2 regions of the Marichromatium sp. AB32 genome follow, and region 1 is predicted to be linked to the other one. Evidence: riboswitches for the same ligand, from Rfam matches in the RefSeq annotation. Region 1 holds a riboswitch; the other holds the start of a gene.
What was found. A riboswitch is a leader RNA that binds a small molecule or an ion and turns the genes downstream of it on or off. The one in region 1 is predicted to bind cobalamin.

Region 2: another riboswitch for cobalamin. It lies ahead of EBL85_RS13820 (MotA/TolQ/ExbB proton channel family protein); the one in region 1 lies ahead of btuB (TonB-dependent vitamin B12 receptor).

Annotation. Positions count from the first base shown of each region.
Region 1 is NZ_RHFJ01000042.1:6,382-14,131, reverse strand. Features, by position in the region: gene EBL85_RS12435 (hypothetical protein) at 1-152, shown strand, start outside; gene EBL85_RS12430 (hypothetical protein) at 140-679, opposite strand; gene EBL85_RS12425 (hypothetical protein) at 864-1,265, shown strand; gene EBL85_RS12420 (adenosylcobinamide-GDP ribazoletransferase) at 1,281-2,030, opposite strand; gene EBL85_RS12415 (histidine phosphatase family protein) at 2,030-2,620, opposite strand; gene cobT (nicotinate-nucleotide--dimethylbenzimidazole phosphoribosyltransferase) at 2,614-3,672, opposite strand; gene btuB (TonB-dependent vitamin B12 receptor) at 3,824-5,695, opposite strand; cobalamin riboswitch at 5,873-6,099, opposite strand; gene EBL85_RS12400 (KamA family radical SAM protein) at 6,227-7,651, opposite strand.
Region 2 is NZ_RHFJ01000056.1:2,314-10,063, reverse strand. Features, by position in the region: gene EBL85_RS13865 (PilW family protein) at 1-808, opposite strand, end outside; gene pilV (type IV pilus modification protein PilV) at 805-1,269, opposite strand; gene EBL85_RS13855 (GspH/FimT family pseudopilin) at 1,262-1,807, opposite strand; gene EBL85_RS13850 (cytochrome c family protein) at 2,162-2,488, opposite strand; gene EBL85_RS13845 (NapC/NirT family cytochrome c) at 2,491-3,051, opposite strand; gene cbiB (adenosylcobinamide-phosphate synthase CbiB) at 3,538-4,494, shown strand; gene EBL85_RS17225 (energy transducer TonB) at 4,501-4,815, opposite strand; gene EBL85_RS13830 (biopolymer transporter ExbD) at 5,277-5,678, opposite strand; gene EBL85_RS13825 (biopolymer transporter ExbD) at 5,689-6,078, opposite strand; gene EBL85_RS13820 (MotA/TolQ/ExbB proton channel family protein) at 6,068-6,724, opposite strand; cobalamin riboswitch at 6,877-7,084, opposite strand; gene EBL85_RS13815 (energy-coupling factor ABC transporter ATP-binding protein) at 7,445-7,750, opposite strand, start outside.

The DNA of each region.
Region 1 (7,750 bases):
AGTTGGTGGGGCTGGTGCGCGCCAGCCAGCGCCTGCTCGAGGCGCTGATGGAGCGCCAGCTCCCGGCGCTGCGCCCGTTCGAGAACCTGGAGATGCAGCGCGAGATGCTGCGCCTGACCGAGCGTCTGCGCGGCCCCGATCAGGGCAGGTAGGGATAGGGCTCGGCGCTGCCCAGCGGGGCGTGGCCGAACACCAGCTGGCCGGCGGCGCCGTCGCTGAAGGCGAGCCGGCCGATACCGTTGCGACCGCTGAGATCGCGCACCAGATCCGCCCAGCCGCTGCGCCCGTCCTCACAGTACAGCTCGTAGATCGCGGCGGGATCACCGGAGAAGGCGCTGTAACCACCGCGACAACGGGTCTTCGGGCTGGTCAGATTCAGCTTGCCGGTGAACAGGGTCGAACGGTAGTCACCGCTGAACACCTCGCCATCGACCACCGCCACCACCGGCCCCGAGGTCGAGCGACCCGGCGAGGGCACCTCGGGACGGGGACGTTCGAGATTGTCGATCACCTGACTGACGCAGGTGGCGTAGACCTCGATCTCGAGGTGCTCGCACAGCCGCCTGCCGTACTCCTCCGGCGGCACCTCGACGGCGATGCCACCGAGACGCTGCGGCGGGATCAGCGCACACCCCGCAAGCAGACCGAGCAACACGACGGGCACGACGATTCTGGACATGACGTTCTCCCTCGGCGACGGCGGCGCGGCCCGCGCCCGCCTCGACCCTCGACCGGCCGCGGTCAGGCGCGGCTCCCGAGCGCCCATTGTATGTCATGCGGATGCGCCGGGGCGCGATTGCCGCTACAGTGACCGCAACCGCGCCAGGGTCGAGGCGCGACCGTCACATCCCCGGAGCCTCCCGATGAGACTGCGCCAATCGTCACCGCATCCCTTTCGTCGATCGCGACGTGGTGTCGTGCTGGCCCTGGCGCTGAGCCTGCTCGGCGCCTGCAGCGACCCGCTGCTGAAGGACCAGCCCCTGCCCCGTCAGCTCGCCATCGCCGCCTGCATCGGCCAGTGCGACAGCGCGCGCGAGCACTGTCGCGCGAGCGCGCGCGCCGACTACCGCGACTGCGAGGCCGACCATACCGAGGCCTTCCGCGACTATCGCTGGTGTCTCAGCGAGGTCGGCACATTCAACGATGAACTCGACTGCGGCTATCCCTGGTGGTCGTGCGCCGAGAACCTTTACGGTTACTGCACCAATCGCCATCGCGCGTGCCGCGAGGCCTGCGCCGCAGACCCGCACCAGCTGGTGCGCTGAGAGCCGCGGCGCCGCTCAGCCGCCGAGCAGCAGCGCCGCGAGCACCACCAGGGCGATCTCGGTCAGCTCGACCAGGGCGCCGGCGGTGTCGCCGGTGAAGCCGCCGAGCCGGGCGCGCATGGCGCGACGCGCCAGCCACAACACCGCCAGGGCACACCCGGCCAGCACCAGCCCCAGCCCACCGAGTACCAGCACACAGCCGAGGAAGGCCGCGCCGCTCGCCGTCCACGCCCAGGTGCGCCCGAGATGGGCGACCTGATCGCTGACGATGCCCTGGGTGCGGGCATAGGCGGTAGTGAGCATCAGCGGCGGCAGCACCGCGCGCGCGAGCAGCGGCACCCAGAGCAGCAGCCAGGCCGCCTCGACATCGAGGAGCAGCTGCAGCGCGCTCCACTTGAGCAGCAGCGCCAGCCCCAGCACCGCCACCGCCATCGGCCCGCTGCGCGGGTCCTTCATGATCTCCAGGGTGCGGGCGCGGTCGCCGAGTCCGCCGATCCAGGCGTCGGCGCTATCGGCCAGGCCGTCGCAGTGCAGCCCGCCGGTCGACCAGGTCCAGAAGGCGAGCAGCAGTGCCGCACCGAGCAGCGGGTCGGTGTGCTGCGCGGCGAGCGCGGCGAGCGCGAGCAGCGCGCCGAGCACCAGCCCGACAACCGGGTACCAGGCCACCGAGCGGCCCTGGTCGACGGGGTCGACCACGCCGGGGTCGGGAAAGGGCAGCCGGGTCAACAGCCGCCCGGCGGCATAGAAGGGAACGAGATGGGACATCAGGGACCTCGATGGGTCACCAGGCTGGGGCGGCCCGGTGAGGGTGGGACACGGACGCGACTGCGCCCGGCATGGGCGACCTCGAGCAGGATCATCGCTCGCGGCGGCATCTCCAGCACCTCGGCGAGGATCGCGCGAATCACCCCGCCGTGGGTCACCACCAGCGCGTCCGGCCCGCCGCCCTCGAGCAGCGCGCGCCAGGCCGCGCGGGTCCGGGCGAGGAAGTCAGACATCGGCTCGCCCCCCGGCGGGGTGAAGCCGAGCGGGTCATCCCACAGCCGCCAGAGTTCATCCTCGGGGAGCTCGCTGGCCGAGCACCCCTCCCAATCGCCGAAGTGACGCTCTGCCAGCGCGGGTTCGAGCACCAGCTCGAGCCCGCGCTGTGCGGCCAGCTCGCGGGCGAAGGCCGCGCAGCGCTGCAATGGCGAGCTGACCACCAGCCGCGGCTCGTCGAGCCCGGCGGTGGCCGCGCGCAGCTGCGACCAGCCGCGCGCGCTCAGCGGATCATCGCAACTGCCGCGCAGGCGGCTCCCGCCCTCGACCTCGCCGTGACGCAGCAGGTCGATCAGCCGGCCGCGCAGGCTCAGCACGCGTTGCTCACTCCGGCCTCGTCAAAAGTCGCCATGTCGCGATGCACCGCACAGGCCAGACGCAGCAGCGGCACCGCGGCGCAGGCGCCGGTCGCCTCGCCGAGACGGAAGCCGAGATCGAGCAGCGGGTTGGCCTCCAGCGCCTCCATCATCAGCCGATGACCGGGCTCGGCCGAGCGATGCGAGAACAGCATCCAGTCGCGCGCCGCAGGCTGCAGACGCACCGCGGCGAGCGCCGCCGAGGAGACGATGAAGCCGTCGATCAGCATCACCACGCCACGCTGGGCGGCACGCAGATAGGCGCCGGCGAGCGCGGCGATCTCGAAACCGCCGAGCCGGCGCAGCATCTCCAGCGGGTCGCGCGGTTCGCTGGCGTGCAGCTCCAGCGCACGCGCCACCACCTCGGCCTTGCGGTTGACCCCGGCGCTGTCCAGCCCGGTCCCCGGTCCCACCACCTCGGAGGCGGCGCGATCGAGCAGCGCGCAGCCCAGCGCGGCGGCGGCGGTGGTGTTGGCGATACCGAGCTCGCCACCGATGATCAGCCGCACGCCCTCGGCGACGGCGCGATCGACCGCGTCGCGCCCGATGTCGAGCGCCCGCGCAAGCTGCTCGGGGGTCATCGCCGGCTCGCGGGCGATGTTGCCGCTCCCCGGCCCGAGGGGTTCGGAGCGCACGCCCTCGACGACCTCCGAGCCGGTGGCCAGGCCCAGCTCGATGATATCGAGCCTAGCGCCGACCGCCTTGGCCATCACCGCGACCCCCGCCCCACCATTGGCGATGTTGCGGACCATCTGCTTGGTGACATCCTGGGGATAGCGCGACACACCCTCGGCGGCAACCCCGTGGTCGGCGGCGAACAACAGCACCCGCACCGGATCGACCTCCGGGGTGGCGGTGCGTTGCAGGCCGGCCAGACGCACCGCCAGCTCCTCGAGCCGACCGAGCGAGCCCGGTGGCTTGGTGAGCTGGTCCTGACGCGCGAGCGCATGCTGCACGGCGGTCTGATCGATCGGGGGACAGGGCTCGGCGAGCCAGTCGAGGGTCGGGGTCATGGGCGCACCTCATGGATGGGAGCGATGAGCGTCGCGCACTACCGGCGCGACGGGTCGAATGCCGCACGGGGCGGCGGGAAGGGATCGAGGACACGACGGCCTTGCTCGCCGGGCGGCCCCGCCCCGACGCGGGGCGGAGCGACGTCCGGGGTCAGGGCTGGTAGCGCAGGGTCAGGTAGAACGCGCGACCGGGCTGATTGTACAGATAGGCCGTTTCATAGGTCTCGTCGAGGGCGTTGGCGAGCCGTCCCTGGAGGCGCAGCGCCGGGTTGAAGGCGTATTCGAGACGCAGATCGAGCAGCGCATAGGCGTCGAGATCGACCTGGTTGGCGAGGTCGTCGTAGCGCTCGCCGACCAGTTGCAGGGTCGCACCGGCGCGCCAGCGTCCGAGCGTGCGATCGAGATCGAGCTGCAGGCTCTGCTCGGCGCGACGCGGCAGCAGATTGCCGTCGTTGGCGCCCTCGGAGCGGTTCTCGGGATCGAGCAGGGTGAGGTTGCCGGCCAGCGTCCAGTCGTCCCAGCGGAGATCGGCCGCGGCCTCGAGGCCGCGGATCCGCGCCGAGTCGACGTTGGCCGGGGCGAAGATGGCCGAGTCATAGGCGATCAGGTCGTCGATCTCGGTCTGGTAGAGGCTCAGCTGCCAGTCGCCGCGCATCCGCCCGGGCAGCGGCAGCGGGCCGTTGGCCATCAGCTCGATGCTCTCGGACTCCTCGGGATCGAGCGCGGTGTTGCCGAAGCCCGGGTAGTAGAGCTCGTTGAAGGTCGGCGCCTTGAAGCCGGTGCCGTAGGAGAGCGCGACCTGGATGTCGTTGGCGAACAGATAACCGAGCGCGGCGCTGCCGGTGGTGTGGCTGCCGAACTGCTGGTTGTCGTCCTGACGCAGGCTGAGCTTGAGATCGAAGGCGCCGAAGCTGCCCTGGTACTGACCGAACACGCCGAGGTTGTCGCGCGCGTCCTCGGCATAGTCGACGGTCCCGCTGACCCGATCGTCGACATAGTCGATCCCGAGGCTCACCAGCTGCCCGGCGGCGATGGTGACATCACTCTGCAGCGAGAGGCTGTCGCGCTCGGTCTGGAAGCGGTCGACGAACTGATCGAAGACCGCCGCGGCGGCATCGTCGTAGAACACCCGGTAATCATCCCAGCTGCGCCCGGCGGTGAGCGTCAGGGTCCAGGCATCGAGCGGGCGCAGGGTGGCGTTGGCGCCGAAGACCTGCTGCGAGGAGCGGGCCTTGTTGCCGGAGAAGGCCGAGCCGTCGAAGTCGTTGGCACTCTCGGCGCTGAGCAGGTGGAATTCGACCTCGGCGCGCTCGTTGAAGGCATAACCGGCGCGGGCGCTGACGCCGTGACTGCTGTAGCCGTCGCGATCGGGCTGATCGACGCCGCAACCGGCATAGGGGAAGGGGCGACCGGCGCAGGCGTTGATGCCGTCGGTCTGCTCGAAGTTGGCGCCGAGGTTGAACCAGGCGTGCTCGCCGCCGCCGGAGAGCCCGCCGGAGACGCTGGCGGTGCCCAGCTCGCCGACACCGACGCTGAAGCGCGGGGTGAGCGCGCCGCCGCCGCGACGGGTGAAGACCTGGATGACACCGCCGATGGCCTCGGAGCCGTAGAGGCTCGAACGCGGCCCGCGCACCACCTCGATGCGCTCGATCTGATCGACCGGCAGGTCCTGCAGCGAGGTCGTGCCCAGGGTGGCCGAGCCGACACGCACCCCGTCGATCAGCACCAGCACGTGATCGGAATTGGTGCCGCGCAGCATCACCGAGGCCGACTGGCCGGGACCGCCGTTCTGGGCGATGCTCACGCCGGGCAGGGTGCGCAGCAGATCGGGCACCGAGCGGGCCTGACGCCGCTCGATCTCGGCGCGATCGATCACGCTCACCGTGGCCAGGGTCTCGCCCGCCGGCTCGGCGGTACGCGTGGCAGTGACCACCGTCGGCTCCAACACCTGGGAATCGGTCTGGGCCAGGACCTGGGCGCTCAAGGGCGCGGCCAGCGCCGCCAGCATCAAGGGACTCTTCATCACATGCTCCTCACAGGACCCCGCACACCCGCAGGGGTCGACAACAGAGAGGGGCTGGATGCTCGGCGGGCAGACGTCACCGGCCACGCGCTGGATGCGCGAGGAGCCGCGATCGCCACCCGGTCTACCCACGCAGCCCCGGCTTGACGGACCCGCCCGGCCTCGCTTTGCGGGCACTGCGGATCCTGATTCCGAGGCCGGTCTCCGGGCTCACGAGCGGGCCGGCATGGCCCCGGACGCGACGCCTTCCCGTGATCGACACAGTGGCATCAGGTCGCGCCCTGATTCGTCTACCGTTGCGGGGGCAGCGCCGGACTGACCGATCGCGGACGATCGGCGCACCGGTCTTCCCGTTTCAGCCCCGGGAACTGGGTCCAGGGGCCACCGCGGAATCGAGGGCGCCGATTAAGTCCGATCGGAAGGAGCAAGTCAACGCCCGCCCCCGCCACGGGACAGACTGACTGACCGGGGTCAAGCCGAGAACGATACCGCCGACGCCGCTCGCAGAGAGCGGGCGCCGCGGGGGGAGGGTCAGAGTCCGGAGACCTCGGGCAGCGCAGACTCGGGCGCGCGGACCGACTCGATCCGCGCCGCCTGGGCGCTCGGCCAGCGGGTGAGATACTCGTCGGTGAAGAAGAAGCGATCCTCGCCGAAGGCCGGCACCAGATCGTCGAGCCAGGTCGCCTTGGGGTCGAAGCGGGCGAAGAAGGGGCGGTTGACCCAGTCGGGGTTGCGTCCCTGGAGGAAGCGCAGCACGAACACCCGCTCGCCGGCGACCTCGGTCACGCCCTGGATCTCGATCTTGCCCGGCCCCGCACTCATGCTCGGACCGCGCGCGGTGCGAGCCAGCCCCGAGACCCCCTGGATCGCCTCGCGATAGATCTCCCAGGCACGCACCAGCGGCACCTCGAAGTAGTGCTGGGCGCCGGTATCGCGCTGCACGAACATGTAGTAGGGGATGATGCCGAGGCGCACCTGGGTGCGCCACATCCGCGTCCACACCTCGGGGTCGTCGTTGATGTGGGCGAGCAACGGCCCCTGGCTGCGGATCTCGGCGCCGGTGGCGCGCAGCCGCGCGATCGCCTCGCGGGCGGTCGCGGTCTCGAGCTCGCGCCAGTGGTTGGTGTGGGCCATCAGCGCGACGTGCTTGCCGTTGGCCACCAGCCGCTCGAGCAACGCCATCAGCTGGTCGCTGTCGGCGTCGCCGACGAAACGCTGGGGCCAGAAGGTCAACGCCTTGGTGCCGATGCGGATACTCTGGACGTGATCGAACTCGGGACGCAGCAGCGGCTCGAGATAGGCCTCGAGATGGCGCGCCTTCATCACCATCGGATCACCGCCGGTGATCAACAGATCGGTGACCTGCGGGTGCTGGCGCAGATAGGCGTGCAGCCCGGAGGCCTCGTTCGAGGCGATGCGCAGCGACTTGTCGCCGACGAACTGCGCCCAGCGGAAGCAGAAGCTGCAATAGGCGTGACAGGTCTGCCCCTGACTGGGGAAGAACAGCACGGTCTCGCGATACTTGTGCTGCAGCCCTTCGAGCGGGCGCTCGCCGTCGAGCTTGGGCAGGTTGCTCTCGAGCTGTCCGGCGGGATGGGGGTTGAGCTCGGCGCGGATCTCGCGCACCGCGGCCTCGAGCGCGGCGGGCGCGGCCTCGGCGCGCAGCAGGTCGGCAATGCGGCTGAAATGACGCTCGCTGAGCATCCCCTGCTGCGGGAATACCAGCTGGAAGATCGGATCATCGGGGACATTGTCCCAGTCAATCAGTTCATCGATCACATAGTCGTTGACGCGAAACGGCAGCACGGTCGAGACCACCTTCATCGCGAAACGGCGATCCTCGGAGAGTCCACGCAGCGCATCGATGCGGTCGAGATTACGCTGGGTGTGGACACGGAACGGGCGGGCGGACTCGACCGCCACCGCCCGCTTGGGCTGGGCATTGTTGTAGGACATGACAAAGCTCCTCTGTGGATAGTCAGAAGAGGACGCTGAACCGAATGGGCACGGCTATCCAAAGGGGTTGGCGAAAGAAGTGACGGTATTCGTCGTACG
Region 2 (7,750 bases), on a different contig from region 1:
TGGTGGCGCTGCTGACCTGATCGGCGCGGACGTAGCGATCGACACTCTTGTCCGCGTCATCATCGATCCCGTAGAGGATCTGCAGGTCGGAGACGCCCTCGACGAGTTCGGTGTCCGTGCCGTCCTGGCGCACCATCAGCGCGGGCTCGCCTTCGTCGTTGGTGCCGACGAAATAGCTGTGGGCGATCAGCGGATAGAGCCTGGGGGTGGCGGTATCGCTGCCGAAGCCGCAGGCGGTGGTCGAGTCCGACACCAGGGTCAGGGTGGTCGTAGCGCCCGTCGCGCAACCGGCGCTCGGGTCGGTGGAGGTCACCGCGAAGGTCTCGGTGAAATAGGGGCTGGTGGCGATCCAGGTCTGGCCGGCCAGGGGGGAGTGGGTGGGCTGACACGCCAGGGTGAAACGCGCCGCGCCGGCGCCGCCCTGGCAGGCGGTGTCGAGCACGAATGCATGATCGGTATCGGCGCGCACCAGATGAAGCACGTCTCCGCCCGTACGCCCGCTCATGGTGATGGTGTCGTGCTCGTCGTCGAGTCCGTGCAGTGGGTTGGCGATGTCGGTGGTCTCGGGCGGCCAGCTCGCGGGGGCGCTGTCGAGCTGGTAGCCACCGGTGTAGCCGGCCATGCGCACGTCGCGGGTCAGCGCGAGGAAGGCGTAGCGCGCGTCCTCCTGGAGCATCGCCAGGGTCTGGGTGGTGCGCTGGGTGGTGCGGGTACTGACCATCACCGCGCCGAGCGCGGCGATCATCATCAGGCTGATGGTGGAGGCGATCATCAGCTCGATCAGACTGAAGCCGCGTTGACGGATCATGGCGTGGGCTCCGGCAGCAGGGTCTCGGTGGCGAAGCTGACCCACTCCAGCGTCGGGTCGGTCTCGGCGCTGGTCGGCAATCGCGTCTCGCGCCAGCGCAGCGTGATCGCGACCTTGTCGCCGTCGAGGGTGATCCGGCCCTCGCCGCTCGGCAGGTCGGCGGCGAGGGCCTGTTTCCAGCGCTGCAGGTCCTGGGCGCTGACCGAGGTGCCGGAGACGCTGTCGGTGAATCCGGTGGCATAGCTCGCGCGCTCGGCGCGATTGGCGCGCATCGACTCGATGATGTCGTGGGCGTGCAGGGTGGCATAGCTGCGCTGCAGCGCGCCGAGGTTGCTCTTCATGGTCAGCGCCTGCAGCGCGCCGAAGCCGAGCAGCCCGACGGCGAGCACGACCATGGTCACCAGCACCTCGATCAGGGTCAGGCCGCGCTGGCGGCGACCGATGCGTGGGTATCTAGCCATCACAGCCCTCGTCGAGTCGTACCTGGCCGGTGCGCTTGACCCGCAGACAACGCTGCTCGCCGTCGGTGACCCGGATGGTGAAGCGGGTCTCGGCGGCCTCGCCCAACGGTGGGGTGAAGACGATCGGGTCGCCGCCGCTGGCGGTGAGGGTGGCGGCCCCGAACGGGCGCACCACCTTGAGCAGACGGTCGTCGGCCCGCCCGTCACCGTCGATGTCGGTCTTGACGCCGGTGGCGTCGGCATCGTCACGCACGAACACCAGCCAGCCGTCAGCCCAGTCGGTGGTGATGGTGCAGGTTGGCTGATCGGCATCGGCGTCGCCGGTCGCGCAGACGGCGACGGTCTGGCCCCGGCTCAGCGACTCGACCCGGGCCTGCTGGAGGCTGGCGCTGAGGCTGTTGGTGAGGCCGGTGAGTCGCGAGTCCTGCAGCAGGTGCTGGAAACCGGGGACGGCCAGCGAGAGCAGGATGACGGCGATGGCCAGGGTCACCATCAGCTCGATCAGGGTCACGCCACGAAGACGACGGGCCGCTGTCATCGATGTTCTGGGTGCGGCCACGTCGGTTGCTGAGGCCGGCCGGTGGCGGGGAACGGGAGGGACTGCTGACGACTGGGCATCGGGTTCCTTGCTGCTCCTTGCGCAACCGGGGCGTCCAGGTGTCCCGGTATCTGGGCTTTCATTGTACACGGCGTTGATATCGGTGGTGAATTGTGCGTCCGCGGGGTTGATCCGCGCCATTCGAGGCGGTCGCACCGGGTAGCCCCGGTGTCTTTGTGTCGTGGGTCGCGCGCTCGATCGTCAAGCATGGAAGCATGACGGATGAGACGAGGCGCGTCTGCAGGATGGATAAGGTTTCGGACATCGGCGCGCGCGCCGATGTCCGCGGGCGGCTCAGCGCAGCGAGTGCATATAGGCGACCAGGTCGGCCAGTTCCTGCGGCGTCAGCTCGGTCTTGGGCATCTGCGCGCCGGGCAGGGTGGCGGTGGGATCGAGCAGGTAGTCGCGCAGCCACTGCGCGCTGCGCTCGGCGCCGACTTGGTCGAGCGTGCCGCCGAGTGCGGCCATGGGGCCGGACTCGCCGCCCAGGGTGTGGCAGAGGTTGCACATCTTGGCCTCGTAGACCTGGGCGCCGCGTGCGGCGTCGCCGCTCGGGTCGGCCAGGGCGGTGGCGCTCAACAGCGTGGCGCCGATCAGTAGCGGGATGGCACGGACGGACATCTTCACTCCTCGTTCGTGGTGGTGGGAAGGGCGTCGCCGGCGAGGTGTGCGCGCAGATCCTTGTGGCCGACGTGGGGGTGGCAGTCGGCGCAGCTCAGGGCGTTGTCCGGCGCGAAATAGGTGCGGTGTCCGAAGGCCGCGGCCGGGCTCTGCTCGGGGGCGTGTTCGAGTGCGGCGTGACAGTTCAGGCAGGCCGAGTCGTAGAGGAAGTCGTTGCGTTGCTCGAGGCTGGCGATCCAGTCGGGCTCGAAGACGAGCGAGACCACCTGTCCCCAGCCGGCCTTGAGACCGAACAGTCCCTTCTGCACGAAATAATTGGCGGGGCTGTCGTGGGGCAGGTGGCAGTCGGCGCAGTCGGCCCGCAGTCCCTGGGGGTTCTGGCCGCCGTGGACGTCCTGATCATAGGAGGCGACGAAGGCATCCATGGTGTGACAGCTGCTGCAGAATTCACGGTCGGACGTCGCCTGGAGGGCGGTCTCGGTGACCATCCAGCTCCCGCTCGCCAGCCCCGCCAGGAGCAGCACGCCCCCGCTCCCGAGCAGCAGCCATGTGCGTTTCTTCATCGTTTCCTCCACAAGCCCTCGCCGTGGTCGGCGGGAGAACGGCTGCGCCCGCGGCAGCCGACGAAAACAGGGTGCAGGTCTCGTTTCCGTCGAGCTTCAAGGCGTCGCCCAGGGGCGGTGGAGTCTTGCAGTGCGCGGCGGTCGGTGAAACCTGCGACGGCTGACCGGCTCGTCCGCATGACCTTCATGCCTCCGCTGCAACGAGGGCGTCTGCTCGTTGGCGTGGCCGGGTCGAGTGCGGTGGCTCGAGCGATCGCCTGGACTATATCAATTGGATCGGGGGCGATCGCCGAGGTTCGCCGAAAATTACCGACTTGATTGCTTGGGATCATCGCTCGGGTGTTTTTACCCGGATCGCCAGACGTTGCCCGGGGTCGACTCGTTGGCTTACCCTGCCGCGCCGCGACCTCAGACCCTCTCTCCACCGATGAGCCACCGTTCTCTCCGCCACTTGCCGAGATCCATCCAGACCAAGGGCATGCTGCCATGTCGCTGAACATCGAGCTGTCGCTGATCCTCGGCGCCGTGCTGCTCGATGCGCTGCTCGGCGACCCGGTCTATCGGCTCCATCCGGTGCGCCTGCTCGGTGGCTGGATCGCGCGCTCGGAGCAGGCGTTGTTCGCGCGCGGGCTCGACGGCTATCTGGGCGGCGTCCTGCACTGGCTGCTGGTGGTCGGTGGCGCGCTTGCCGCCTGGTGGGGCGTGCGCCTCGGGCTGGCGGCGCTGCACCCGCCGCTCGCGCTCGGCTGGGATCTGTTCATCGCCTACAGCCTGCTCTGCACCCGTGACCTGCTCGAACACGGTCGGCGGGTGCTGGCGCCGCTCGTCGCCGGCGACCTGCCCGGCGCGCGCGCGCAACTGGCGATGCTGGTGGGGCGGGATGTCGAGCCGCTCGGCACCGACGGGGTGACGCGCGCGACCATCGAGAGCCTGTCGGAGAACCTCACCGACGGCGTGCTCACCCCGCTGTGGGCGCTCTGTCTGTTCGGGGTGCCGGGGCTGGTGGTGGTCAAGGCCGTCTCCAGCCTCGACTCCATGGTCGGCTATCGCAACGAGCGTTATCGCCGCTTCGGCTGGGCCGGTGCGCGCTCGGACGATCTGGTGCACTGGCTCCCGGCCCGGCTCTCGCCGCTGGTGGTCGCGCTTGCCGCGGTGCTGCTGCGCGAGCACCCCGGGTTGGCGCTGCGCGCGGCCTGGCGCTATCACGCGCTGCTGCCGAGCCCGAACTCGGGCTGGAGCGAGGCGGCCTGTGCCGGGGCGCTGCGGGTGCGGTTGATCGGACCGGTGTGGTCCGGCGGGCGACTGGTCACCGATCGCTTCCTCGGCGATCCGACGTGGCCGGCGGCGCTCGGCGCCGTCGATCTGCGGCGTGCGCTGCGGCTGCTGGGGTGGAGCTCGGTGGTGGCGCTCGCCTTTGGGTTGGGGTTTGCGGCGCTGGGCTGAGGCCGCTCAGCCCGACTCCAGACGGAAGATCACCGGCACCGTGAGCTGTGCCGCGACCGCGCGTCCGGCCTGCCAGGCCGGTGCGAAGCGCCAGCGCTCGACCGCGCGCAGTGCGGCGTCGTCGAGCAGGCGATGGCCGCTGCTCTCGATCAGGGTGGTGGCGCCGACCCGCCCGTCGGCGCCGACCGCGACCCGGATCAGCACCCGACCCTCGACCCCCTGGCGACGCGCCAGTCGCGGGTAGCGCGGCGGTGGGTTGCCGGCGAGGGGGCGAGCCGGACGGTCGGTGCCGGTCTGCTCGGCGCGTCTGCTCGGGGTCACGTCCGCATGCGTCGTCGAGCTGGGGCGTGCGGGCGCGACGGGCGTCGCCGACTCACTTCGAGTCGGCGGCGGTGGTGGAGGGGGGGGCTTGGCGCTCGCGCGTGGCGCCGCGATACTCGGCTCTGGCTCTGGCTCTGGCTCTGGCTCTGGCTCTGGCTCTGGCTCTGGCTCTGGCTCTGGCTCTGGCTCTGGCTCTGGCGCTGGCGCTGGCGCTGGCGCTGGCGCTGGCGCTGGCGCTGGCGCTGGCGCTGGTTGGGTGAGCGTCGGTTCGGCGCTCGCTGGTGCCGCGTCGGCGATGTCGGCGGGTGCGTCGGGCGTTCCTCTACCCTGGAGCGAGAGCCGGATCTCGCCCGTCCCGAGCGCCGGTTCGCGCAGCGGCGGCAGCAGCCAGGCGAGGGCCAGGTGCGCGCCCAGCGCCAGGATCAGCGCCACGCCCCACAGCAGGCGGGTCGTCGTCCGGCTCATGGCGACTCCCGGGTGATCAGCGAGAGCGCGTCGACCCCCTGCGCGCGCAATATCGCGAGTAGATCGAGCAGGGTTCCGCTCGGGGTGTCGGCGTCGGCCTCGACGGCGATCGCGCGCCCCGGCTCGTCCGCCACGCGTGCGGCGATCTCCGCGTCCAGCTCCGCACGGGTGATCGGCACGCCGGCGAGGGCGAGCCGGCCGTCGGCGGCGAGTACGAGCCGCAGGCGGCCATCGGGCAGGCGCTCGCCCGGCGCGGCCTCGGGGGGCGTGACCGGTAGCGGCGAGGGTGGCTCGAGGGTGCCGACCAGGAGGAAGAACACCAGCAGCAGGAGCACGACGTCGACCAGCCCGCTCATCGGGTCGCGCTGGCGTCTGCGGGGTGGTCCGGGGATCTGCATCCGTGTGCCCTCAGGGCTCGATCAGGGCGAGCTGTTGTGCGCCAGCCAGGCGCGCCAGGTCGGTCATCTGGACCAGGGTCTGGAGCGGTGTCTCGCGCTCGGGGACGATCACCAGCGTGCTGCCCGGTTCCGCGGCGAGCCGCGCGCGCAGCCGTGTCACCAGTGCATCGTGCGGGCAGGGCACGCCGTCGAGCCGCAGCCCGCCGTCGGCGGCGACATCGAGTCGCAGCGTGGTCGCGACGCTGTCGGCGGTGCCGCCGTCACGGGTCTCGATCGGCAATTGTTGCAGTGGGTCGAGTCGGGCGGCGAGCAGGAAGAAGAGCAGCAGCAGGAAGACCACGTCGACCAGCGGCGCGAGTCCGATGCCGCGACCGCGGCGGCGCAGCGGCTCAATGTGCATCGGCCACCGGCATGGTGAACAGCCGGGTCAGGGCGTCCTCGGTGTCGTGACGCGCGCGCTCGATGATCGCCTCCAGCCAGTGCAGCGCCGCGGCGGCGGGGATGGCGATCGCCAGGCCCGCGGCGGTGGTCAGCAGCGCCTCCCAGATGCCCCCGGCGAGCAGCGCCGGGTTGGCCTGTCCGCCGGCCTGCTCGAGGGTGCGGAAGGCCTCGATCATGCCGAGTACGGTGCCCAGCAGTCCGAGCAGCGGCGCCAGGGTGACGATGGCGTCGAGTCCGCGCAGATGGGCGTTGAGCCGCTGCTGCTGGGCCGCCGCCTCGCGCAGCACCTCCTCGCGCAGCTGCTGCGGGGTGCGCCCGCCGTCCGCCAGTCCGTCGATGGCCACCGCCAGCACCGCGGCGATCGGTTGAGGGGCGGGGGCGAGCGCGCCGCGCGCCTCGTCGAGCCGTCCGGCGGCGCAGGCGGCGAGCGTCGGCGCGATGAAGGCGCGCGCGCCGACCCGCAACCGCGCGAACTGCAGCAGCTTGAACAGCACCAGGGTGAGCGCGAGCAGCGAGAGCGCGCACAACACCAGCATCACCGGGCCGCCGGCACGGACGAATTCGAGCGCGGCCTGTGTGGCGGCAGAGAGCTTGGCGAGATCCATGTCGACGGGCGCCTCCAGGCGGTGTTGCTGGGCGGGGCGGTGGATCTCGGGGGAGGGACTGGACGGTTGGCACGACCGGCCCGGTGAGCGGACGCCGGGGCCGGGCAGGGCGCCAGTGGGTCCCACCCTCGGCACACCCCGTCCGACGGTCAGGCGATCGGTGTCTCGATGGCAGGTCTCCTGGCTCGCGGGTCGGGGTCGGGCGCCCGGCCTTCCCGGTCCGGCGCGGACCAGTGGCGTCATGAGGGGGCGCGGACTCGCCGCTGACAGTTGCGGGGGCAGCCACGGCCTTGGCCCGAACGGGCCGCACCGTGTTCCCTTTTGATCCCCTCGCGGGGAACCATCGCTGGCCGAGCATCATACCGCCGGTCGAGGGCGAGTCAAGCGGTTAGCCGCCAGCCGCCAGTCGCCAGCTGCCAGCGACCAGCCGCCAGCTGTCAGCCGTCGGTGGATTGTGAGTCACCGGGGCAAAGAGACCGTGTTGCCCGTCAATCGTCGGCCATGCGCGCTGGCCCTCCCGACCGGAGGCTGTCAGCTGGCCGCTGGTTCGAACCGCAAGGGAAGGGAAAGGCAGTCGGCCATCGGTTCATGACACCGCTACCCTCCACTGTCGGCTGATTGCGAACCGCCAGCCTCCGGCTTTCAGCCTCCAGCGGGGAAGCTTGGCGCCGGTGGCTAGCGGCTGGTGGCTGGCAGCTGACGGCTGGTGGCTATCAGCTATCAGCCTGCCTCCAGCCGTCCCTGGTCGAGTCGGTAGTGGCGGGTGGCGAGGGTCTGGCGCAGTGGGGTGTCGTGGCTGACCAGCACCAGGGTCTGATCGAGGTCGGCGAGGATCTGCAGGAGACGGGCACGGGTGGGGTCGTCGAGCGCGTTGGTCGGCTCGTCGAGCAGCAGCACCTCTGGCTCCATGGCGAGCACCGCGGCGAGGGCGACCAGACGACGCTCACCACCGGAGAGACGGTGGGTGACGCGGTCGCGCAGGTGTTCGAGCCCCAGTCGGGCGAGGGTGCGCTCGACCGTCGCTCG